3 regions of the Rhizobium sp. CB3171 genome follow, and region 3 is predicted to be linked to each of the others. Evidence: riboswitches for the same ligand, from Rfam matches in the RefSeq annotation. Region 3 holds a riboswitch; each other region holds the start of a gene.

Region 1 (7,456 bases), on a different replicon from region 3:
CAGGCGCCGTCGATTTCCGGTGACGCCGAAAGCGCCGAGCGCATGGATTTCCTGATCAGCGACGAGCCTCTGCCCGACGAACAGGTCTCCAACATGATCGATGGTGAGCGCCGCCGAGTCTGGCTGGCTTCCGCCTTGAAGCACCTCAACGAGCGTGAAATGAAGATCATCCGCGCCCGTCGCCTGGTGGAGGATGGTGCGACGCTGGAGGAGCTGGGCGCTGATCTCGGCATTTCCAAGGAACGCGTACGTCAGATCGAAAGCCGCGCCATGGAAAAACTCCGCAGCGCTCTGGTCGACGCCGATCCGCGTATGGCGAGTTACGCTTGATAAAAACCTTCTCCCCATGGGGGAAGGATCAGGTGCCAGCAAAAAGGCAGCTTTTCTCGATAACGCCCTCAAGCCGCGCTGTGCGCGGCCTTTTCGTGCTGGGGCGAAGATGCGCGATCCAATTATTCGGAAATAATCTTGACCCTGTCGCCGGGCGCGACGTTTGCGCCCGTTGGCAGGGCGTTGATCAGTTTGAAGAGATCGAGTTTGCGGTCGGTGCCCATCATGCGGGCGGCGAGCGTGGTGATATTATCGCCTGCCTTGACCGTCACGACGCGCACGCGCAGCGGCTTCAGTGATGAGGCTTCCTCCGGCGTCATGTGCCGGAAGCTTGAGCGAAGCACGTCGGCCGTCTGCTGCAAGGCGGTCGTGTTGCCTTTTGGCACGGCCGTCAGGAAGCGGAAGATTTGCGAGCGGTCGCGGATGACGGTGACGTCGAAATCCCAGCGATCGGCCGAGGCGCGCGCGGTGGCCGCCTCCATGCCGTTGACGGTGATGGCCCGGATGGTCGAGGGATCGAGACCGGTGACCCAGCCGCTGGAAATATAATTCGTCAGGTTCTGATTCTGATTGTCCGCTACGCCGTCGAAGCGGACGGCGATATCGCCGGGGCCGGTCGCCATGACCGCCTCGACCTTGTTGTCGATGTGGAAATCGGGCGGGACATCGAAGCGAATGCCGAGACCGCCGTGCAGGAAGGTCTGGCCACGCACATAGCCTTCTTCCGGGCTGTCGCCATAAAGCAGGCCGTCGATGCCGTTGAGGTAATAATCGCGGCCGGCATCGCCGACCTTACCTTCCTCGCCGAATTCACGGGCATGCATCTTGGCAAGATCGATGCGCTGCGGCGTGCTCGGATGGCTCGATAAGAAGTCGAGGCTCTGGTCTGCGTCGGAATTAGCCGTCATGAAATGGCTGTAGTCTTCCATCGCATTGAGGAAGCGGGCTGCCGCATAGGGATCGTAGCCGGCCTGGCCAAGCGTGCGGATGCCGATCTCGTCGGCCTGAAGCTCCTGCTGGCGAGAGAAGGCGGCAAGGCGCAGCTTGCCGCGGGCGAGGGCTTGCTTGCCGGCAAGATCGCTCGACAGAACTTCGGAGACAACGCGGCTGGCGATGACTTCAGCCTCTTCTCGCTTCTGGCGCTCGATACCGTGATTGGCGGTGACGTGCGCCATTTCATGCGACAGCACGGCGGCGACTTCCGAGGCATCGTTGGCAAGCGCCAACAGGCCGCGCGTGACGTAGAGATAGCCGCCGGGCAGCGCGAAGGCATTGATCGACGGCGAATTCAGAATGGTGATGCGATAGGATTGCTGCGGATTTTCCGACACGCTGGTCAGTGCGCCGGCGATGCGGGCGACCAGGCGCTCGGTCCTGGCATCCTTATACTCGCCGCCATAGCTCGCCAGAATGCGCGGATGCTCGCGGGCGCCCATCTGCGCGCGCGGATCGTTCTTCTGTACTTCGGAAACGATCTGCGGGCTGGACGATGGCGAAACATTCGGCTGGTAGGATTGATCCAGCACCGACTGACAGCCGTTGAGCACCGCCGCGGCAATGAGGACGGGGGCCAAGCGGCGCGCGTGGGCCGCGACAGTCCTGCTGATCCTTCGTCCTGCGTAGTCGCTCTGCTTCAGTGCCTGTGTCCCACTCATCTTACTGCCATGCCGGCCGGACGCCGAACCCGGTTGATCATGACTAGGCAGATCATCGCCGCGTTTCGTCAAAGGTTGCATCCACTCCGATCGGACCTGAGTTCGTCCGGGTGGTCTCTGCCCTTTGCTGTAGCCGATTTCGGCAGCAGTTGCATAGCGAGACTCCGTTTAAATGTGGCAGCGTTGTATTTTGGCAAGCATATGCCAGGACTTTCAGCCGTCCGCCGCGACGAAATTAAGGCAAAACCGGCAGCAAAATGCTGCGTCGCATTCAATGTTGCAAAAATGTGGTCAGTGCCGGAATGCCGTCTTGCGTCAAAAAACGCTCGATGGGAGCTGAAAGCGGAACGGTTCCGCCATCGATGAAGACGGCATGATCGGCAAGACGGCGAACTTCAGCCGGGTCGTGCGAGACGATCAGCACCGTATTGCCAGTTTCGCGGTGAAGCTCGGACAAAAGCTCCGCCATGCCGGAGCGCAGGCCGGGATCGAGCGCGGCGAAGGGCTCGTCGAGCAGCAGGATCGGCTTGTCGCGCACCAGCGCCCGTGCGAAGGCCGCACGTTGGCGCTCGCCGCCGGAAAGGGTGCCGGGCTTGCGTCTGTCGAAGCCGGCAAGCCCAACGCGTGTCAGGGCTCCCGAAATCCTTTGCCGGTCGTCCACCGAGAGTTTCAGCGACGGGCTGATGCCAAGCCCGACATTGGTGAAGAGATCGAGATGGGCGAAGAGGTTGTTATCCTGGAAAACTAGCGATACCGGCCGCTCGAAGGGATGCAGCCTAGTGACATCCTGCCCGGCAAGCATGATGCGGCCACGGTCGGGCGTCTCGAAGCCGGCGAGCAGATTGAGGAAGGTGGATTTGCCCGATCCGGACGGGCCGGTAATAGCGATGATCCGGCCTTGCGGCAGTTCGCAATCGAAGCGGAAATCATGGGTGCCGAGCCGCAATTCGACCCCGGTCATTGTGATGCCCCGTTGTCCCGTGCGCTGATTATCGGTCATTCCGCCTGCCTTCGTCCTCATGCCTGCCTTGACCGGCCGTGCCGGCGACAGTCAGGAGTAGACATATCAGCCCCAGAATGAAAGCAAGTCCGTCCGCATCGTTGGTGCGATAGCTGCCGAGCTTGCTGTAGACCAGCCAAGGCAGTGTCACCAGGCTATCGGAGCCGAAGAGAGCGACGGCGCCGAGATCGCCGAGCGACAGCGCCATGGCGAAGGAGAGCGCCGTAAAAAGCGGCTTGCGCAGGCCGGGCCAGTCCACTAGCCGCAACCGCGCGAGGCCCTGAAGACCGAGGCTTGCGGCCAAACGTTCCGTGCGGCGACGATGGACAGCATGGGCCGGTTCGATGACGCGGATGACAAAGGGAAGCGCCATCAGGGCGTTGATGGCGACGATCAGAAGCGCCGCAAATCGGGCGGGATCGCCAAACAGCCTCAGCGCCAGGAACCATCCGGTCGCCAGCACGATCGGCGGCACCAGCAAGACGAGGGAGGACGTGCCGCTCAAGGCGAAGGCGAGGGCGCCCAGGCCCGGCGCTTTCCGGCGTTCGGCCGCTATCGCCGCGCGGGCGCGGATGATGGCGAAGGAGATGAGGACCGCCAAAATGCCGGCGGCAAGCGCGATTGTGAGGCTGGTCAAGGCCGCCTGCAGGAAGATCGCCTGGCTGACGAGCCTCAGAAGATCTGCCTTGAGGCCGGTGACGACCACCGAGGCGAGCGGCAGGCCGATGAATAGGGTGGCGAGCAGGAGCAGCGTGCTGTCGGCCAGTTTGGCGGCGGGCACTGTTCCATCGATGCGCCGCACGGCGCGGCCTGCCGTCAGCCCGTGATCGTCCGGCGCTGGAAGCAAGGCCATGGCGCCGAGAATGGCGGCGGTCACCACGATTTGCAGAAGGGACAGGGCTACGGCGCGGCCGGGATCGAAATCAAAGCGCAATGCTTGATAGATCGCCACCTCGAGCGTGGTCGCGGCCGGGCCGCCACCGAGGATCAGCACCAGCGTGAAGCTGGTGGCACAGAGCATGAAGATCAGGCCGGCGATGCCGGGAATGAGGCCGCGCAGCACCGGCCATTCGATGAAACGAAAGACGGAGGCGGGGCGCATGCCGAGGCCACCGGCCATTAGCCAATATTCCGCCGGCACGCGTTCCAGCCCGGCGAGCATCAGGCGGGCGGCGAGCGGCAGGTTGAAGAAGACGTGCGCCAGCAGGATGCCCGTCAGCCCGTAGATGCTGACCGGCTGCGCCAGGCCGAGCCCCGTCAATAGCTGGTTGAGAACGCCCTGACGCCCCCATATGCCGAGCAGGCCCAGCGCGCCGATCAGCACCGGCAGGCCCATGGGAACGGCCATCAGGCGGATGAGCCAGAGCCGGCCGGGAAAGCGAGGCTGCCGCGCCAGCGCGCGGGCGACCGGAATGGCGAGGGCGACAGAAAGTAGGGTGGACAGCGTTGCCTGCAGCAGGGTGAAGCGCAGCACGCGCAGAAGATAGGGATCGGTGAGCGGATTGCCGTCGGCGGATTCGATGCCGGCGGCAAGCAGGGTGACGATGGCAAGGCCGATGAAAAACACGATACCGGCGAGGCTGAAGGCCCCGCCGGCGATGGCATGTCTTTTCTCCGGCGCCGTCAGCAGCATCTCGGCATCAATTGGTGCTGGTGGCGGCCAGCCATTCGTCGATCCAGGCCTTGCGGTTCTTTTCGACCACATCGGGGCTCATCAGGAAGGTCTTTGACGGGACGACCAGCTTGCTGAAGGCATCTGGCAGCGGCTCGGACGTCGCCGAGACCGGCATCATCCAGTTATTGGTCGGGATGGTGTCCTGAAAGCCGGGCGAAACCATGAACTTCAGGAAGTCGCGGGCAAGCTCCTTGTTCGCCGACGACTTGATCGGGCCGGCAACTTCGATCTGGATGTAGTGGCCCTCGGAGAAGGCGGCCGCCTGATAGCGGTCGGTCTTGTCTACGACCATATGATAGGCCGGCGACGTCGTATAGGAGAGCACCATCGGTGCCTCGCCCTTGGTGAAGAGGTCATAGGCTTCCGACCAGCCGGGGGTGACGGTCAGGATGCGGCCCTTGAGCTTCGTCCAGGCATCGGCCGCCTTGTCGCCATAGACCGACTTGACCCAGAGCAGCAGGCCGAGGCCCGGCGTCGAGGTGCGGGGGTCCTCGATGACGATCTTCTGCGACGGATCGCCCTCGACCAGATCCTTCAGGCTCTTTGGCGGATTCTTGACCACCTGCGTATCGTAGACGACGGCGAAATGGCCGTAGTCATAGGGGACGAAGACGTCGTCTTTGAAATCGCCCGGAACCTTCAGGCCTGATGTGTCGATGCCACTGGCGTCGAACAGGCCAGTGTCCTTGGCCTCGTCGACGAGGTTGGTGTCGAGGCCGAGAACGACGTCCGCTTTCGTGCCCGTGCCTTCCAGCTTCAGCCTAGAAAGCAGCGCCACGCCGTCGGTGACGCTGACGTAATTGACCGTGCAGCCGCAGGTCTTCTCGAAGGCGGCCTTGACCTTGGCGCCCGGACCCCAGTCGGCGGTGAAGCTTTCATAGGTGTAGATGGTGAGCGTCTTGTCGGCGGCTTCGGCGCCCGGGGCGGCGAAAAGCGTTGCGCCGGCGGCGAGAGCCAAGCCGGTAAACAGTGACAATAGCGATCGGTTGGGCATGACAGCGCCTCCTCGTTGGTTTCGTTTTGAACGGGAAAAGGGCGCCATGATTTTGTCACGCGTCTAATCCCTCCGCCGGTGTTAGCCGGATCAGGTTCCGCGGGTTGGCCGGTGAAAGCCTCTCAGCCAGATGTCTTCGAAAGACATAAGGCACCCCGTTAGAGCGTTGGCAGGTTTATTCCTGTGACGAAGCGATGACAAGGGGAATGATTCCCCTGTCGATTGCAGTACGTTCGTTTTACTCGGCCGCGTGCGCAGCCGCCTGGCTGTCGAGCTTCTTGGCGGCGCCGGGCAATTGCACGTTCTTCAATGAGATCGCCGTCAGCAGGCCGAGGAAACAGATGGCGGCGGCCGTCATGAACAGTGGGCTGAAGGCGCTCGCATAGGTATTGGCAACGCTTTCGCGCGTGGCGTCCGGCAGGGCCGCCATCATCTTCGGCGTCAGTTCCTCGATATTGGCGACACCGGGGATGGAAACGCCGATATTGCCGAGCTTGGCGGCGATGATGGCGCCGTAGATGGAAATGGCGATCGAGGCGCCGCCCATGCGCGAGAGCGTCACGGCGCCGGTGGCGGCACCGACGTCGCGGCTGGCTGCGGCATTCTGCACGCCAATGACCGGGACTTGTTGTGCCAGGCCGATGCCGATGCCATGCAGCAGCATCAGGGCGCCGATGAAGACGATCGGCGTGCCGGCGTGAACATGCGCCAGCGTGGCGAAGGCGATGGTGCTGCAGGCGGCGCTGGCGATGGCGAAGGGCTTGTAGCGGCCCTTCATCGAGATCAGCCGGCCGGCCGAAAGCGAACCGCAGACGATGCCGCCGGTCAACAGGATGAACAGCAGGCCCGCCATGGATGGCGACAGGCCGGTCGTCGTCTGCAGGAAGAGCGCGAAATAATTGACCATGCCGATTGCCACCGCGCCGCTGGTGACCGAGCTGATCAGCAGCAGGCCGAAGGTCGGGTTGCGGAACAGTGTCATCGGCACGATCGGCTCCGGCGCGCGACGTTCGACGAAAACCCAGGCCAGCGCACAGAGCGCGCCGAAGGCGGTGATCCCGAGGCATTGCGGCGAAAGCAATGAGCCGAAGAGCTCCGTGCCGTCAGCGGCAAGCACGATGCTGGTGGTCGTCAGCGCAAGGAGGAGCGCGCCGGCATAGTCGATCTTCGGCTTGCGGGCGGGTTTGCGGTACGGCAGCATGAAGGCGAGGCCGGCCAGAACGATAAAGCCGATCGGCAGGTTGACGAGGAAGATCGAGCGCCAGCCGAAGAGGTCGCTCATCGTGCCGCCGAGAACGGGGCCGATGGCGCCGGAAGCCATCAGCACCAGGCTGGAATAGCTCTGATAACGGGCGCGTTCCCGCGGTTCGAAGAGATCGGCGTTGACGGAGAAGATCGAGACCAGAATGCCGCCGCCGCCAAGGCCCTGCAGCACGCGGGCGGCGATCAGCGTATTCATCGATATTGCAAGGCCGCAGACCGCCGAACCGACGGTGAAGATCGCGATCGCGGTCATCATCACATATTTGCGGCCGAAAAGGTCACCGAGCTTGCCGTAAACGGGCATCGAGGCGGAAAGGGCCAGCAGATAGGCCGAGCCGATCCAGCCGAAGCGTTCCAAGTGCCCGAATTCTCCGACGATGGTCGGCAACGCCGTCGATACGATCTGGTTGTCGAGGGTTGCCATGAACATGGCGGTCATCAGGAAAAAGAAGAGAATCAGCCGGCGGCGATGATCCGCCACGAGTGGCGCGGGCGTGGTCTGCATATCCATGGAACGAGAAATCCGAGCTTGCCCGAAA
Region 2 (7,456 bases), 710 kb from region 3:
TTGTTGATGATGCGGCCGCCGTGAGGCACCTGCGACTTCATCAGTTTGAAAGCCTGCTGCGTGCAAAGAAACGCGCCGGTGAGGTTGGCCGCGACCACGCCGTTCCACTGGTCGAAGGTGAGCTCTTCGAGCGGTATCGCAGGCGCACCGCTGCCGGCATTGTTGACGAGAAGATCGAGCCGGCCGAATTCGGATTTGATCTTGCCGAAGAGGTCAGCGACCTGTTCAGGAGCCCCGATATCGCAGACAATCGCCCGCATCGTGCCGCCAGTCTCGGCGGCGAGTTCGCTGGCTGCCTTTTCCAGCACATCATGACGGCGCCCGGTGAGGACAACGGTATAACCTTCAGCGCTCAGCGCTTTGGCGATGCTGCGGCCGATGCCGGTACCTCCGCCGGTGACAAGGGCGATCTGGGTTTTTGGTGCGATTGCGGGCTGCGCCATCTCAGATTTTCCCTCCAAGTTCATCATCGATGTGGATCCTTATGATCTCATCGAAATTGGTTTCCGCCCTGAAGCCGAGCGCCGTTGCCCGCCGCGCATCGAAATCCGTCGCCCATCCGGAAACAATCGAGCGGATTGTGGGGTCGATCTCACGGCGGATGAGTTTGACAGCCTTTTCGCCGGCGACGCGGCGCAGAGCCTCGATCTCCTCGCCGACAAGTGCGGACAGCCCGGGCATGGTGAGATTTCGGCGCGGTCCGATCTCGCTGCTGTCGATGCGTGCGGCATGGATGAAGAAGCCGACCGCGGAGCGTGGGCTGGCAAACCAGTGTCGGACATTCTCGTCCACCGGCAGCACGGCTTCCTGATTGACAAGAGGCTCGCGCAGAATGTTCGAGAAGAAGCCGGAGGCGGCCTTGTTGGGCTTGCCGGGGCGGATGCAGATTGTCGGAAGGCGAATGCCGATGCCGTCGAAGATGCCGCGCCTCGAATAATCGGCAAGCAGCAGTTCGCAGATCGCCTTCTGCGTACCGTAGCTCGTCAGGGGGGTCGTGAAGAAATCATCGCCGATCTTCTCCGGAAAGGGTTGGCCGAAAACAGCGATCGACGAGGCAAAGATGACGCGGGGGTTATAGGGCTCCTTCAGCCCCTCGTGCCGGATGGCCTCGAAGAGCGAGCGCGTGCCATCGAGATTGGTGTGGTAGCCCTTATCGAAATCCGCCTCGGCCTCGCCGGATACGATCGCCGCCAGATGAAAGATCATATCCGGCCGCAAGCCGGAAAGCTTGGTGGCACTCGCGGGATCAGAAAGATCGGCCGTCATCGCCGTGGAAACGGATACAAGCGCGGCCGGAACCGGCGGCGGAACAACGTCGACAAGCGTCAACCTGTCGATCCCGCGGCCAAGCACATCTGCCTGCAGACCAATCTTCTCCACCAGCTTGCGGCCGATCATGCCAGCCGCCCCGATAACCATCACATGCATATCAGCCAGATCTCCTCATGCTCAGCGGCTCAAACCGTATTGCCGGTATTGCCGGTCGCCAGCAGAACCTTGGTCGTTTCGTAAATACGCGTCAGATGATGCCGGAACGCGTCGACGACGGCATCGCGGTCATGCCGTGCGAGAGCCTCGTAGATCGATAGATGATCGTCGTAGCTCGCTTCGATAGCGCCCGGCTTGGACATGGCGTTGCGGCGGTAATTCATCATGTAGGTGTATAGGTCAGTGACAAAGTCGGCGAGCAGCGGGTTTCCACCGGCGCGATAGATCGCAACGTGGAATTCGCGGTCGCAAATGAGGAAACGCATCACATCGTCTCCGCCAAGCCGCTGCGCCTCCAGAAGAGCCTGCAACTTTGCCAGCGTCGCATCGTCGATCCGTTCGGCAGCATCCCCGACGACCTTGAGCTCGACATGGAGACGGGCCGCGTGAACCGACTCCAGATCGTAGCTGTCGATTGCGTTGGGAGAGGCGATCGTCACCGTGATGTGGCTGAGGTCGACCTTGCAAATGCGGCTGCGGCTGCCATGCGAAACCGCGATGATACCCTGCGCGGCCAGGGTCTGGATGGCGCCGCGCACCGTTTCGCGGCTGACATGGAGAACGCTTGCCAGTTCGCGCTCGCCCGGCAACTCGTCGCCCGGCCGCAACATGTTGGTTGCTATCAGGACCATCAGCTTCTGAGCGATAACGTCACGCGCCGTCCGGCGGGCGAGACCACGCGCGATATTCGGCACCTCGGTTAAGATCGGACTTTCGTCCATCACACCCTCCGGTCCACTGGTTGGTCCAGCAGATCAGTTTATTAAGAATGGTTGAGCAAATCAGTCAAGCCAATTTCCTCCTGTAACCGCCAATAGGGACATCTTTCATCAGCCAGGCTCGGGACAGAGATATCGCTCGACGTCTGAGCCGCAACGAGAGCGAGCTTGACATCATTAGCAGCGGCCCTTTACGATCACCGACATTCACCAGGGGGGTCCCGGCAAGGGGCTGAGATACTGCTGAACAATACGGCTTTGCCGATTGTGGGCGCAGTGACCCGTTGAACCTGATCCAGTTCATACTGGCGTAGGGACGGTGCAAGCGCTCGAAGGCTTTGGATTCATGCGTGGAATCCGTGCCGGCGTCTTTCCATCATTCCGGCTGATTGACTGGGTCTCCAACTGCAATTTGGAGCCTCAAACCATGACCATTGCCGCAAAGAATCTTACCCCGACCGTCACGACTGGCCCGATGCCGGCATCGCGGAAGATCCATATTTCTGGAGATATCCATAGCGATATCCGCGTACCGATGCGCGAGATCAGCGTCCATCCGACCGCAGGCGAGCCGCCTGTCGTCGTCTATGATTCCTCCGGTCCCTACACGATAGAGGGCGCCGAGATCCGCATCGAGCAGGGCCTGCCCCAACTGCGCCGTGACTGGGTGCTCGCCCGCGGCGATGTCGAATCCTATGTGGGCCGCCATGTCCGCCCCGAGGACAACGGCTTTGTCAGCGGCGAACGGCTCACGCCGGAATTCCCAGGGCGACGCCGGCCGCTACGTGCCAGGGATGGTAAAGCCGTCACCCAGCTCGCCTATGCACGGGCCGGTATCATTACGCCGGAGATGGAGTTCATCGCCATTCGCGAAAACCTCGGCCGCAAGGCCAACGCCGAAGCACTGATTCGCGACGGCGAGAGCTTCGGCGCTCATATTCCGGATCATGTCACACCGGAATTCGTCCGCCAGGAAGTCGCCGCCGGCAGGGCGATCATCCCGGCCAACATCAATCACCCCGAAAGCGAACCGATGATCATCGGCCGGAATTTTCTGGTGAAGATCAACGCCAATATCGGCAACTCCGCCGTCACGTCATCGATGGCGGAGGAAGTCGAGAAGATGGTCTGGGCTGCCCGATGGGGCGCCGATACCGTCATGGACCTTTCGACCGGCCGCAACATCCACAATATCCGAGAATGGATCATCCGCAATTCGCCGCTGCCGATCGGCACGGTGCCGCTGTATCAGGCGCTGGAAAAGGTCGGCGGCATCGCCGAAGACCTCACCTGGGAAATCTATCGCGATACGCTGATCGAGCAGGCCGAACAGGGCGTCGATTATTTCACTATCCATGCCGGCGTACGGCTGCATTACATCCCACTCACCGTCAATCGCGTGACCGGCATCGTCTCGCGCGGCGGCTCGATCATGGCCAAGTGGTGTCTTCACCATCATCGCGAGAGCTTCCTCTACGAACATTTCGAGGAAATCTGCGATATCTGCCGCGCCTATGACGTCTCCTTCTCGCTCGGCGACGGCCTGCGCCCCGGCTCGATCGCCGATGCCAACGACGCGGCGCAATTTGCCGAACTCGAAACGCTCGGCGAGCTAACGAAGATCGCCTGGGCGAAGGATTGCCAGGTGATGATCGAGGGCCCCGGTCACGTGCCGATGCACAAGATCAAGGAAAACATGGACAAGCAGCTCGCCGTTTGTGGCGAGGCGCCTTTCTATACGCTCGGGCCGCTGACGACCGATATCGCGCCGGGCTACGATCATATCACCTCGGGCATCGGCGCTGCCATGATTGGCTGGTTCGGCACGGCCATGCTCTGCTACGTCACCCCGAAGGAACATCTCGGCCTGCCCGATCGCAATGACGTCAAAACAGGTGTCATCACCTACAAGATCGCCGCCCATGCTGCCGACCTTGCCAAGGGGCACCCGGCCGCGCAGGTGCGCGACGATGCATTGTCGCGCGCCCGCTTCGAGTTCCGTTGGGAAGACCAGTTCAACCTGTCGCTCGATCCTGACACCGCCCGCAGCTTCCATGACGAAACCTTGCCAAAGGAAGCCCACAAGGTTGCGCATTTCTGCTCGATGTGCGGCCCGAAATTCTGCTCCATGCGGATTTCGCACGATATCCGCGCCGAAGCGCAGAAGGAGGGGCTGGACGCGATGGCGGCGAAATACCGTGAGGGCGGCGATCTCTATATGCCGATCGACACCCCAGCCCATAAGGCAGACTGACATGCGTGTCCTTGTGAAGGGGGCCGGCGTCGCCGGCCTCACGGTCGCACGCGAATTGCACGCCCGTGGTGCGAAAGTGATCGTTTTCGACCCGCACCCAAACTTCGCTCGCGCTGCTTCCTGGCTCGCCGGCGGCATGCTCGCGCCTTGGTGCGAGCGCGAAAGCGCCGCTGAGACCGTGCTTAAACGCGGCCTCGATGCCGCCGACCGGTGGGAAGCGATTCTGCCGGGCAAGGTCGTCCGCAACGGAACGCTGGTCGTCGCATCGACCCGCGACCATGGAGAGCTGAGGCGATTTGCCAGCCGCACGACCTGCTATCAATGGGTGGAAGAGGACGACATTGCTGCACTCGAACCCACTCTCGCCACTCGCTTCAGACATGGCCTGTTCTTTCAGCGTGAAGCTCATCTGGATCCTCGCCAGGCGCTGCGCGCGTTGAAAGAGCTGTTGTCGGCAGAGGGCGTCGTCTTTACCGACGAAGATGTGAGCGAAGACGATTTCTCCGATATCGTTGATTGCACCGGTGCTGCCCGCATCGGGCAAAGTCGCAATCTGCGCGGCGTGCGTGGCGAAATGCTCTATCTGCATACAGAGGAGGTTACGCTCGCCCGGCCCGTTCGCCTGCTGCATCCGCGCTTTCCCGTGTATATCGTCCCCCGCGGCAAGGGCCTGTTTATGGTCGGCGCGACGATGATCGAGACCGAATTCGACGGCCCGATCACTGCGCGCTCGATGATGGAACTGCTGAACGCAGCCTATGCGCTGCATCCAGCCTTTGCGGATGCCACTATCGTCGAAACCGGCGCCGGCATCCGCCCTGCCCTCCCCGACAATTTTCCGCGAGTAATGCGGGAAGGCAAGGTCACATACCTCAACGGTCTTTATCGCCACGGTTTTCTGCTGGCGCCGACAATGGCGGCAGAAGCCGCCGATCTCGTCTTTTCCGAACGGACGACGCAAAGGAGTTTCCAATGCACCTGATCATTAATGGCGAAGCGCAGACGATCGCCGCCACGACGCTTTCGCAGCTTTTGGCCGCCCTCGACTACGAAGGCGACTGGCTGGCAACCGCCGTCAACGGCGAACTCGTTCATCGCGAGGATCGCGACGGACATATTCTGGTCGACAACGACAGGATCGAGATCCTGACACCCATGCAAGGAGGCTGACCATGCTCGATCTCTACGGAAGCCAAATCGGGTCGCGACTTCTTCTCGGCACCGCGCGCTATCCCTCGCCAGCAGTCCTCGCCGAAGCGGTCAAGCGATCAGGGACCGAGATCGTCACCGTATCGTTGCGCCGCGAAGCGGTCGGCGGTCGCAACGGTGGCGCATTCTTCGACATGATCCGCGCGCTCGACGTTCGCGTTCTTCCCAACACGGCCGGCTGCCATGGCGTATCGGAGGCGGTGCTGACCGCCAAGATGGCCCGCGAAGTGTTTCGAACCAACTGGATCAAGCTGGAGGTGATCGGCAACCACGATACGCTGCAGCCGGATGTCTTTGCACTCGTCGAGGCGGCGCGCATTCTGATCGGTGAGGGTTTCGAGGTCTTTCCCTATACGACGGACGATCTGGTCGTCGCCGAACGTCTGCTCGAAGCCGGATGCCGGGTGCTGATGCCCTGGTGCGCGCCGATTGGTTCTGCGGCAGGACCGCTCAATCTTTCCGCACTTCGATCTCTGCGGGCACATTTTCCCGACGTGCCGTTGATCGTGGACGCCGGTATCGGCCGACCTTCGCATGCTGCTGTTGTCATGGAGCTCGGCTTCGATGCCGTACTGCTGAACACCGCGGTTGCCGGCGCCGGCGACCCTGCCGCAATGGCGGAAGCCTTCGCCAAGGCGATCGACGCCGGCAGGCAGGCGTTCGGTGCCGGTATGCTGGAGCCGCGCGACATGGCAGTGCCTTCGACACCCGTAATCGGAAAGGCGGTTTTCGCATGAAGCTCGATCCATTCTACCTGATCGTTGACAGTGCCGCATGGATCGAAAGGCTGGTGCCACTGGGTGTCAAACTGGTGCAACTGCGCATCAAGGATCGCACTCTGGCCGAGATACGGGCAGACATCCGCCAGGCAAAGGCGGTCTGCGCTGCCCACGCATGCCAGTTGATCATCAATGACTACTGGCAACTTGCCATCGAGGAAGGCTGCGATTTCATCCATCTCGGCCAGGAGGATCTGGCGGTGGCCGATCTTGGCGCCATCCGCGAGGCAGGCTTGAAACTGGGACTTTCGACGCATGACGAGGCGGAGCTGGCGATCGCGCTGGCGGCGCGTCCGGACTATATCGCGCTCGGTCCGATCTACCCCACCATTCTCAAGGCCATGGCCTGGGCGCCGCAGGGTCTCGACCGCATCGGCGAATGGAAGGCGCGCATCGGCAGCATACCGCTGGTGGCGATCGGCGGGCTGACCGTGGAACGCATTGCCGGCGTCTTCGAGAACGGGGCGGACAGTGCTGCGGTGGTCACGGATATCACCTTGAACAAAGCACCCGAAACGAGAACCATGCAGTGGCTGGGGATGACCGACATCTACCGCTCCAATGTCTGCGCGGACCCGATTTAGATACGAAGAGGCGTCTTTGCTGCAGCGGACGCCCCACTTCTGGCCAGAACTGCTTCAAGAGCATCAACGACCAATTCGGCCATCAGATCGGCCGGTTAGTGCTCCAAGTGCCTCCGGAAGAACGCCAACACCGCGGAATTGAACTCCTTGTGAAAGGCCACTCGGTCGAACCCGGGTCTGTCGCCGCATATGTCCGGACGCTTCTTAGCCAAATCCGGCGTGCAGGGCGTAAGGAAGGCAAAATGACCGGCACCTTGTACGATATGGTAGTCGGGCTTGGCCGGCAGATCGCGATCGATAGCCGAAACAAAGTCAAACGACACTTCACCGCCAGTTCTGTCTTCTCCGCTGTGTTCCGACGCCCAAAGTTGAATCGGGGTTTTCACGTTCTCTAAGCCGTCTGGGCCGAACAATGGACCGAAA
Region 3 (7,456 bases):
GCGCGTAGATGTCGGTCGCAGCCCGCGTTTCCATCTCCCGCAAAAGATCAGCATAATAAGCGCCGACCGCCGCGAAAGCCGGTGCGGAAATGGTCGATGCCGTCGAGGAGCCGAAGGCCAGATCCTGCGGCCGGGGCGATGGCCCGTAACCATACATGTTGAGACCGGTTGCAGCGTCGCACTCCAATCTCTCGTCCCCACCGGAAATCAGGCAGGTGAGAAGCGCATCCTTGTCCTTGCCGGACGGCTTTAACGGCGCGCCTGCGGTCTCAGCCATTTTGCCGTTCGGGGCAAGGCCGGGGGCGTAGTCGTCAAAGGTCTTCAGCATGCGGAAACATTCCTCTCACAGTCCTGAGATCGAAACGCGTCAAGCGCCGCGATCTGCACGAGGCCCGCAGGATGATTTCGGGCACGGAACATTAGGACAAATAAGATGGAGCGAAGCTGACTTGCCGATGGGACGCAGATGGCGGCACCAACGATTGCTCGATATTTTCCGCACGAATGGGTCATCCGGCAAGCGCAGGCGCGGCCCCTCTACGGCGAAAAGCTCATTGAGCCTCATGACAACATCGAGAATCGATCAACTCTCCCTGCTGTTGCCGAAGCTCCAAACGAAAAAGCCTGCCGCGGGAGGAGGTGCGGCAGGCTTTCGAAAAGAACCGAACAGTAGCTGGGAGGAGGAGTGCTACTGTTCCCGCAGACGACCTTGGGAGGAGGATAAGGGCGCCTACATCACGAAGGGATGCGGGAGGAGGTGCATCGCTTCGATAACCAAGATCATATCGCAGATTTGCTCAGTTCATAGGCATTTCTTTGCAGGGCAGGCATGCGTTATGCGAAAAGCGGGATGCTCCATTAGCATCGACTTACATTGAAAATGCGGGAAACCGCCGACAGCGTGCGCAAAACAAAAGCGCCCGCTCGGGAGGAAGCAGGCGCTGACGAAAAGTCGAAGTTATGGCGTTTATGAGCCGTTAGCGAGCAACCGCGCCACGAGCGATGTTGCGGATGTCGCCGCGGCCGATACCGAGGTCATCCAGTTCGCGCGTGGACATACGGCCCAGTTCGGCGACCGTTTGACGATACTTCCGCCAGTTGTTGAAAGAGCGTGCTACGTTCATGATGATCCCCTTTCTTCGGGCATTCGAAGCCGAGCTGCCGTCCGTGGCGCTCCCCTTTGCTTCGATGAGAGGTATATAATACGGCACCCTCGGTTATTGCAGCGCCAAGGCTTCACTGCACCCATGCAAGTAGCGCATGGGTCTGAAGGCGGCCCATTCTGTCACTTCAAATTCTCTCTCCGGACCAGGCCAACCGAAACATCTTTAGGGTTGACCTTTGTCAGCCCATTAGCATTCTTGCCGGTGAGCAACCGGCAAGAATTGCAGGCGCGCGTTGCTCAGACAATCAATGGCGCAAAAATAATTCGCTGCACGTGTCGTAATCTCACGCGGCCGTTCGTCATAATCGGGAAAGCGCCAAGCGGTTCACCGTTCCAGGCAATTCGATTGCCCTTCTGAATTCAAACTCAAGGCAGCACCATGACGACCGAAAGCCAGACTTTTGCCGATGTGGAACAGGATATTCCCACCGTGGAAGACCATAGTGCCCGCAACAAACTCGTTATAGCCCTGCTGCTGGTGTCGGCTTTTGTCGTCATTCTCAACGAAACCATCATGGGTGTTGCGCTCCCCCATCTGATGGCGGATCTCGATATCACCGCGAGTGCCGCTCAGTGGTTGACCACGGCCTTCATGCTGACCATGGCCGTCGTCATCCCGATCACCGGATACCTGCTGCAACGGCTCAACACCCGGCCAGTATTCATTCTCGCCATGTCGCTCTTCAGCGCCGGTACGCTGATCTCGGCGCTGGCGCCGGGTTTCGCGGCGCTTGTTCTCGGGCGGATCGTGCAAGCCTCGGGCACGGCGATCATGATGCCACTGCTGATGACGACAGTGATGACCTTGGTGCCGCCGGACTCCCGCGGCAGGACCATGGGTAATATCTCGGTCGTCATTTCCGTGGCGCCGGCCATCGGGCCCACCATTTCCGGCCTCATCCTTTCGGCGCTCGAATGGCGCTGGCTGTTCCTCCTGGTCTTGCCGATCGCGTTGGGCGCATTGACGCTTGGCGCCTTGCGGATGAAGAACGTGACGGTTCCAACCACCGCGCCGATCGATATCTTTTCGATCATCCTCTCAGCCATCGGTTTCGGCGGTTTCGTCTACGGCCTCAGCGGGCTCGGCGACGCAGCACTTCGCGCGCCGGTGGTGTCGCCATGGATTCCGCTCCTGACCGGCGCTGTCGTCATCGCGGTTTTCGTACTGCGTCAGTTGCATTTGCAGAAACAGGATAGAGCGCTGCTCGATCTGCGCACCTTGACCACAAAAACCTTCACGATCGCTGCTGCCATGATGGCCATTCTGATGATGTCGATGTTCGGCGTCTTCATCTTGCTGCCCATCTATCTGCAAAACGTGCTGGGATTGTCGACGCTGCAAACCGGACTGCTGTTGCTGCCCGGCGGGCTGATCATGGGCCTTTGCGCGCCGACCGTCGGGCGCCTGTTCGACAAACATGGTCCTGCGCCGTTGATCATTCCGGGAGCCATCATGCTCAGCATGGTGATGGGCGGACTGGTTTTCATTCAGCAGGATACGCCGTTTTGGATGCTGCTGATCGCCCATATCGTGCTCAGCATCGGTCTTGCGCTGATGTTCACGCCGCTATTCACCGTCAGCCTGGGATCGCTACCGCCAAACCTCTATTCGCATGGCAGCGCCATGCTCGGTGCGACCCAGCAAGTCGCCGGAGCCGCCGGCACCGCGCTGTTTGTCGCGATCATGACGCTCCGGTCCACCAGCCTCTCCGCCAGCGGCGCCAGTATCCTTACGGCAACGACCGGCGGCATTAAGGCGGCATTTCTCTGTGGGGCGATCATCTCGCTGGGAGCGATCGCGGCGGCCTTGTTCATCAGAAAGCCAAAACACGGGCCGGAGGCGGGCCACCACCACTAGAGACATTCAACGCTGCGGAAGCTCGGTCATCTCGATACTGCGATTTGCTGGTGACAGGGCGGTCTTTCTCTGCGAAAAAGACGGTGATGAGAGACAGGGGCGCCCGTCGCGTGATGGGCTGAGAAGCACCCTTTGAACCTGAACCAGATAATGCTGGCGGAGGGAGTCGCTCGGGGTCTCGGCGTGCTCTTGTCGTTGTCCCCTTCGCGTCTCGCCCCGCCCGAAAGGGGCGATATGCAAGATAAAACCACTCCCGGCGCGCTGCTGACGGCCATGCGGACAAACCCTCCACTGGTGCAATGCATCACCAACTTGGTCGCGACGGCGTTTGCCGAAACGGAGGTCGGCGAATTCGCCGCAATCTCCGGTGCGTTGTCTACCGGCTGGATCAGAAAGGCACGCCCATGATCCGAAACGTCCTCTCCATCGCCGGCTCCGACCCCTCCGGCGGCGCCGGCATTCAAGCCGACCTGAAGACATTTTCGGCACGCGGCATCTACGGCATGGCGGCGCTGACCGCGTTGACGGCCCAGAACACGCAAGGCGTTTCCGGCGTTCACCCCGTTCCTCCGCAGTTCGTCGCCGATCAGATCAAGGCGATCTTTGCCGATATACGCGTCGATGCCGTCAAGATCGGCATGATTGCCAATGCGGCAATCGCCGAAGCCGTTGCCGATGCGCTCGCTCCCCATCGAGGCGTGCCGATCGTGCTGGACCCCGTCATGATCGCCAAGGGCGGTGCAGCGCTGCTTGCCGCGGATGCCGTCGACGTCCTGACCAACCAGCTTCTTCCCCTGGCCACGCTGCTGACGCCCAATCTGCCGGAAGCGGCGGCGCTTCTGCACGAACCCGTTGCCGAAAATCGCGAGACGATGGCGCGGCAGGCAGAAAGCTTAGCAAAGCTCGGCCCGCTGGCCGTTCTGGTCAAGGGCGGGCATCTTGCCGGCAATGAAAGCCCTGATGTTCTCGCAAGCCCGGAGGGGCTGACCTGGTTCGAAGCCGGTCGCATGCCAACCAAGAATACGCATGGAACCGGCTGCACGCTGTCCAGCGCCTTGGCGGCGGAGATTGCAAAGGGTTCGACACTGACGGAAGCTGTTGCCACCGCCAAGCATTATCTTGCGGGCGCGGTTGCGGCGGCCCAAACGCTCACCGTCGGCACCGGTCATGGGCCGGTCCAGCACTTCTACGAGCTTTGGCCATAAAGCTGAACGGCGACATATGTCGACTAACAGGCGAACATACGTCCTTTGCCACGCAGTTGACGCAAGTTTTAAGTGCGATATAATTAAAAATCACCACCATTAAAAGAGTGAACACATGATCAAGTTCTTATTGATGATGAGTGTCCTCGCTTTTGGAATTGCTGGTTTTGTCGTCGTTGACGAGAACCGAGCAATGGCCGCTGGTCCCTGCAATTCATCAGCTCAAAACTGCCCCTGAGAGATAGACCTCGGACGCCTGGCGATGAACGATTTGATCTACGCGGGCGCCATTGCAGCCGGAGCGGTGACGCTGCTGATCGAGGCATTTCGGAATTTCAACTCGCAAACCGGCGACCATCCATTCTCGCTGCACCCGATTCTCAAAGAAGTCGAGGTCAGGAACCTCTGCACGACCGGCGAGATTATCGCCGGTTTCACCTTCTATGCTGCCTTATACCTTATCGTCTACGCCGTGGTCTTGGGGTCGGCAGAGGTGTATGACCTGTTATTGAGCGCGAGCAAGGCCAGAAGCGAAATCGGTGCAACCGACAACGTCCTGTTGCCCGCAAGTGACCCGTCGGTACTGTCTGCGACGAGCTACGGCAAACCCATCTTCGTTTCTGCCCTCTTAATTTCATTCCTGTCGATTGGCGCTGTCAAACCCATCGAAGCGACGATGAGAAGTCTTGCTCATCGGATGGCCGGCATCCCCCGGGGCGTCTACAGGGTCATAGAGAGTCTACGCAGCGTGGACTATGAGGAGTTCCTAAGAGATCAACCGGGATTGTTGGTCACAAGTTTTCGCGACGCGACTGAATCAATCAAGAGTAGTATCGGTTTAAGCAGGAAAATAGCGGAGATTGAGTCATCGTTGGCCACGATTGACTATCTCTCGGTCGCTACAAACGCGAATAATCGAATGCTGTACTTCCCGCTTATATCAAATGTCTGAGCTGGAAGCACTGTCGAACAAACTCGATGGGCAGCTCACCGCCTTGCATGACCTCATAGCTGCTTTACAAAAGAAGCTTCAATCCGGCGGCGAAGACGGAGCCGCAAAGCCCGATATACATGAAATATGGGACGCGCTTTCGAATCTCCAGCGCGAAGCGGCGATCGCGCGATCGAATACGATGGCAGTGTTCGCCGTCTTATTTGTGCGCAATAACCGGTCTGTCTTCAGCCAAAGCGGCTTGCTCCGCAGGCGCCCTCCGAAACTCGGTCAGAAGTCTCAAAGGAAAGAAGAAACAAGACCTCTGAGCCCGATGGAAAAAACCATAAAGCGAATCCAGGAAAAATATAACGCCGAACAAAACTCGTTCGCGATCAGCATGATGGTTGGCTTGGTCCTTGGCGCGATCGCGACTTTTCTCATTTACAACCAGTGGCGTGACTGGAAAGTGCAAAGTGATTCGGGCGTGTATAGCGAACAAACACGCGTCTTAGAGAACGAAATTGCTAATCAAGTGAGAGCAAACAACAATGCAGGCGCGAACAATGATAAATTAAATACTAAGGATACCATCGCCCAACCTGTTTGTTCCCCAACTGACGCCGATTGCAAGACGAAGGAAGCCATTCGCCGATATAATCTTACGCAACGGCCCATTTTCATCGAAACGACAGCCTGGGATACTCTTCATTCGGGACTTCTGGTTCTCTTGAGCGTTTTCTTTGTGCTCGTCGCGCGCGAGGTGCGCATCGAGCAACAATCATGGCGAACGGACTGGAAATTCTATCAATTTCCGTTCCTAACGCTGCTTGGCATGTCCTTGCTGTCGGGGCTTATCGCAGTTTTTGCGTCGGCTGCGGTCAACTTTGCTAAGTTGGCATGGGCCGTAAATTTTCATCTGACACAAACGCAAATCATCTTTTTATTCGAACAATCGGGAGAATTTTTTGCCCTTCATTTTGGGGCCGGGTTGATCCTCTCATTCGCGGCCCTCGTTATTATGGATAAGCACAGACATCTCAGTGTTTTTTGGACAGTATTAATCAGTATTATTTTCTCTGCAGTATATGCGGGATATATGTGGCTTGCGATTTTCCTGACCTATGGATCTGCACTTCCCTCAGCACCAAAAGCCGCTTTGTTCTCTCAACAAACGAGAGACACGTTTATTTTTTGCTTCGTTCCATTTCTATTTCTTCTGACATTTGCCGTTATGCTTGAGATTACGGAGGCTGGAGACGACGACGCGAAATAGAAACTGAACTAAGGGGGCGATCAATGAATACTGCACTGCTCAGTTCGCTTTTTGCGTGTTTTGCCTTTATTGCGGGAGGGGTCGCGGAAGCCGAGCCTCCCCAGCAACCGCCAGTCACGACATGCAACGAGAAGACGCAGCTTTGCATCGGGGTCCGAAGCGATGCCCGGCCATTTTCTTATAGGTCGAGCCTGCCCGGCGAGAAGGCATCCGATGCGGCACGCGGTCCGTTGGAGCGAGCCGGTTATACGGGCTACATGGTGCGAATATGTGATGCCGCCCTCGCCGAGATGATACTGGACGCAAAGCCAGGCGAATTGACCTTCAATGACATCGGCATCTACGACATTGACGAGGCGCGTGAAAAAGAAGCTTCAGCAGGTGCGGCCACCGTTGCAGGCAAAGACGCCACCACGAACAACACTATTTCCCCGATAAACGATTCGCGTTTCCTCGACCTTGGCGTGAAGTTTGACATACTCTGCGATCCGGCAACGATCACCAATGAACGGCGCAACGGCTTCATGGTTTCTGCGCCGCTCTTTTTGACCGGGATAAGCTACATTACACGCAAGGGGGAGGATCCGCCGGATAAAATCTGTTCCTACCCCAAAAAGCCATTAATCGGTCTTGTAGGTGGGACGACAGCCCAGAATGAGGGAATCAACGCGCTTCTGATTGCGCATGAGCTTCCCAAATTCGAAGACGCGCTAATCGATTACTTGCGCGGCGATCCGCTGAATCCGGATTCAAAGCCTTTGTGCGGGGAAGGTACTGAAAATAGGGTCAAGTCCTACAGCGGCTATACGGCCGCGGCAAACGCATTCTGCCATGACGATTTTCATTATTTCGTGGGTGATCTCGAAATCATTACCGAAAACGTCAAGATGATCCCGGGATGCGCATATGACAACGGCACGAGGACTTATACTAACGATCGCTACGCAGTCTTCGGGAAGGCTCGGCCCGAGAATGACGACAGCGGTACCGCGCGTCAGTTGCTGGTCGCCAGTTTTTTTGA

What was found. Region 3 has a riboswitch for thiamine pyrophosphate ahead of QA648_RS26005 (hydroxyethylthiazole kinase). Riboswitches for the same ligand answer to the same signal wherever they lie in the genome.
Region 1: it holds a riboswitch for thiamine pyrophosphate, as region 3 does, so the genes downstream of both, thiB (thiamine ABC transporter substrate binding subunit) here and QA648_RS26005 (hydroxyethylthiazole kinase) in region 3, are expected to answer to the same signal.
Region 2: it holds a riboswitch for thiamine pyrophosphate, as region 3 does, so the genes downstream of both, thiC (phosphomethylpyrimidine synthase ThiC) here and QA648_RS26005 (hydroxyethylthiazole kinase) in region 3, are expected to answer to the same signal.

Annotation. Positions count from the first base shown of each region.
Region 1 is NZ_CP121652.1:3,344,799-3,352,254, reverse strand. Features, by position in the region: gene QA648_RS16305 (RNA polymerase factor sigma-32) at 1-330, shown strand, start outside; gene QA648_RS16300 (M48 family metalloprotease) at 453-1,985, opposite strand; gene QA648_RS16295 (ATP-binding cassette domain-containing protein) at 2,257-2,985, opposite strand; gene thiP (thiamine/thiamine pyrophosphate ABC transporter permease ThiP) at 2,975-4,618, opposite strand; gene thiB (thiamine ABC transporter substrate binding subunit) at 4,626-5,654, opposite strand; TPP riboswitch at 5,705-5,822, opposite strand; gene QA648_RS16280 (MDR family MFS transporter) at 5,893-7,428, opposite strand.
Region 2 is NZ_CP121653.1:2,150,433-2,157,888, forward strand. Features, by position in the region: gene QA648_RS29100 (SDR family oxidoreductase) at 1-443, opposite strand, end outside; gene denD (D-erythronate dehydrogenase) at 445-1,428, opposite strand; gene QA648_RS29110 (FadR/GntR family transcriptional regulator) at 1,458-2,210, opposite strand; TPP riboswitch at 2,410-2,542, shown strand; gene thiC (phosphomethylpyrimidine synthase ThiC) at 2,635-4,461, shown strand; gene thiO (glycine oxidase ThiO) at 4,463-5,443, shown strand; gene thiS (sulfur carrier protein ThiS) at 5,434-5,631, shown strand; gene QA648_RS29130 (thiazole synthase) at 5,634-6,407, shown strand; gene QA648_RS29135 (thiamine phosphate synthase) at 6,404-7,033, shown strand; gene QA648_RS29140 (CocE/NonD family hydrolase) at 7,129-7,456, opposite strand, start outside.
Region 3 is NZ_CP121653.1:1,436,893-1,444,348, forward strand. Features, by position in the region: gene QA648_RS25990 (hypothetical protein) at 1-328, opposite strand, end outside; gene QA648_RS25995 (DUF1127 domain-containing protein) at 978-1,124, opposite strand; gene QA648_RS26000 (DHA2 family efflux MFS transporter permease subunit) at 1,545-3,023, shown strand; TPP riboswitch at 3,109-3,205, shown strand; partial or broken gene QA648_RS26005 (hydroxyethylthiazole kinase) at 3,258-3,341, shown strand; gene thiD (bifunctional hydroxymethylpyrimidine kinase/phosphomethylpyrimidine kinase) at 3,428-4,228, shown strand; gene QA648_RS26015 (hypothetical protein) at 4,491-5,180, shown strand; gene QA648_RS26020 (hypothetical protein) at 5,173-6,435, shown strand; gene QA648_RS26025 (transporter substrate-binding domain-containing protein) at 6,459-7,456, shown strand, end outside.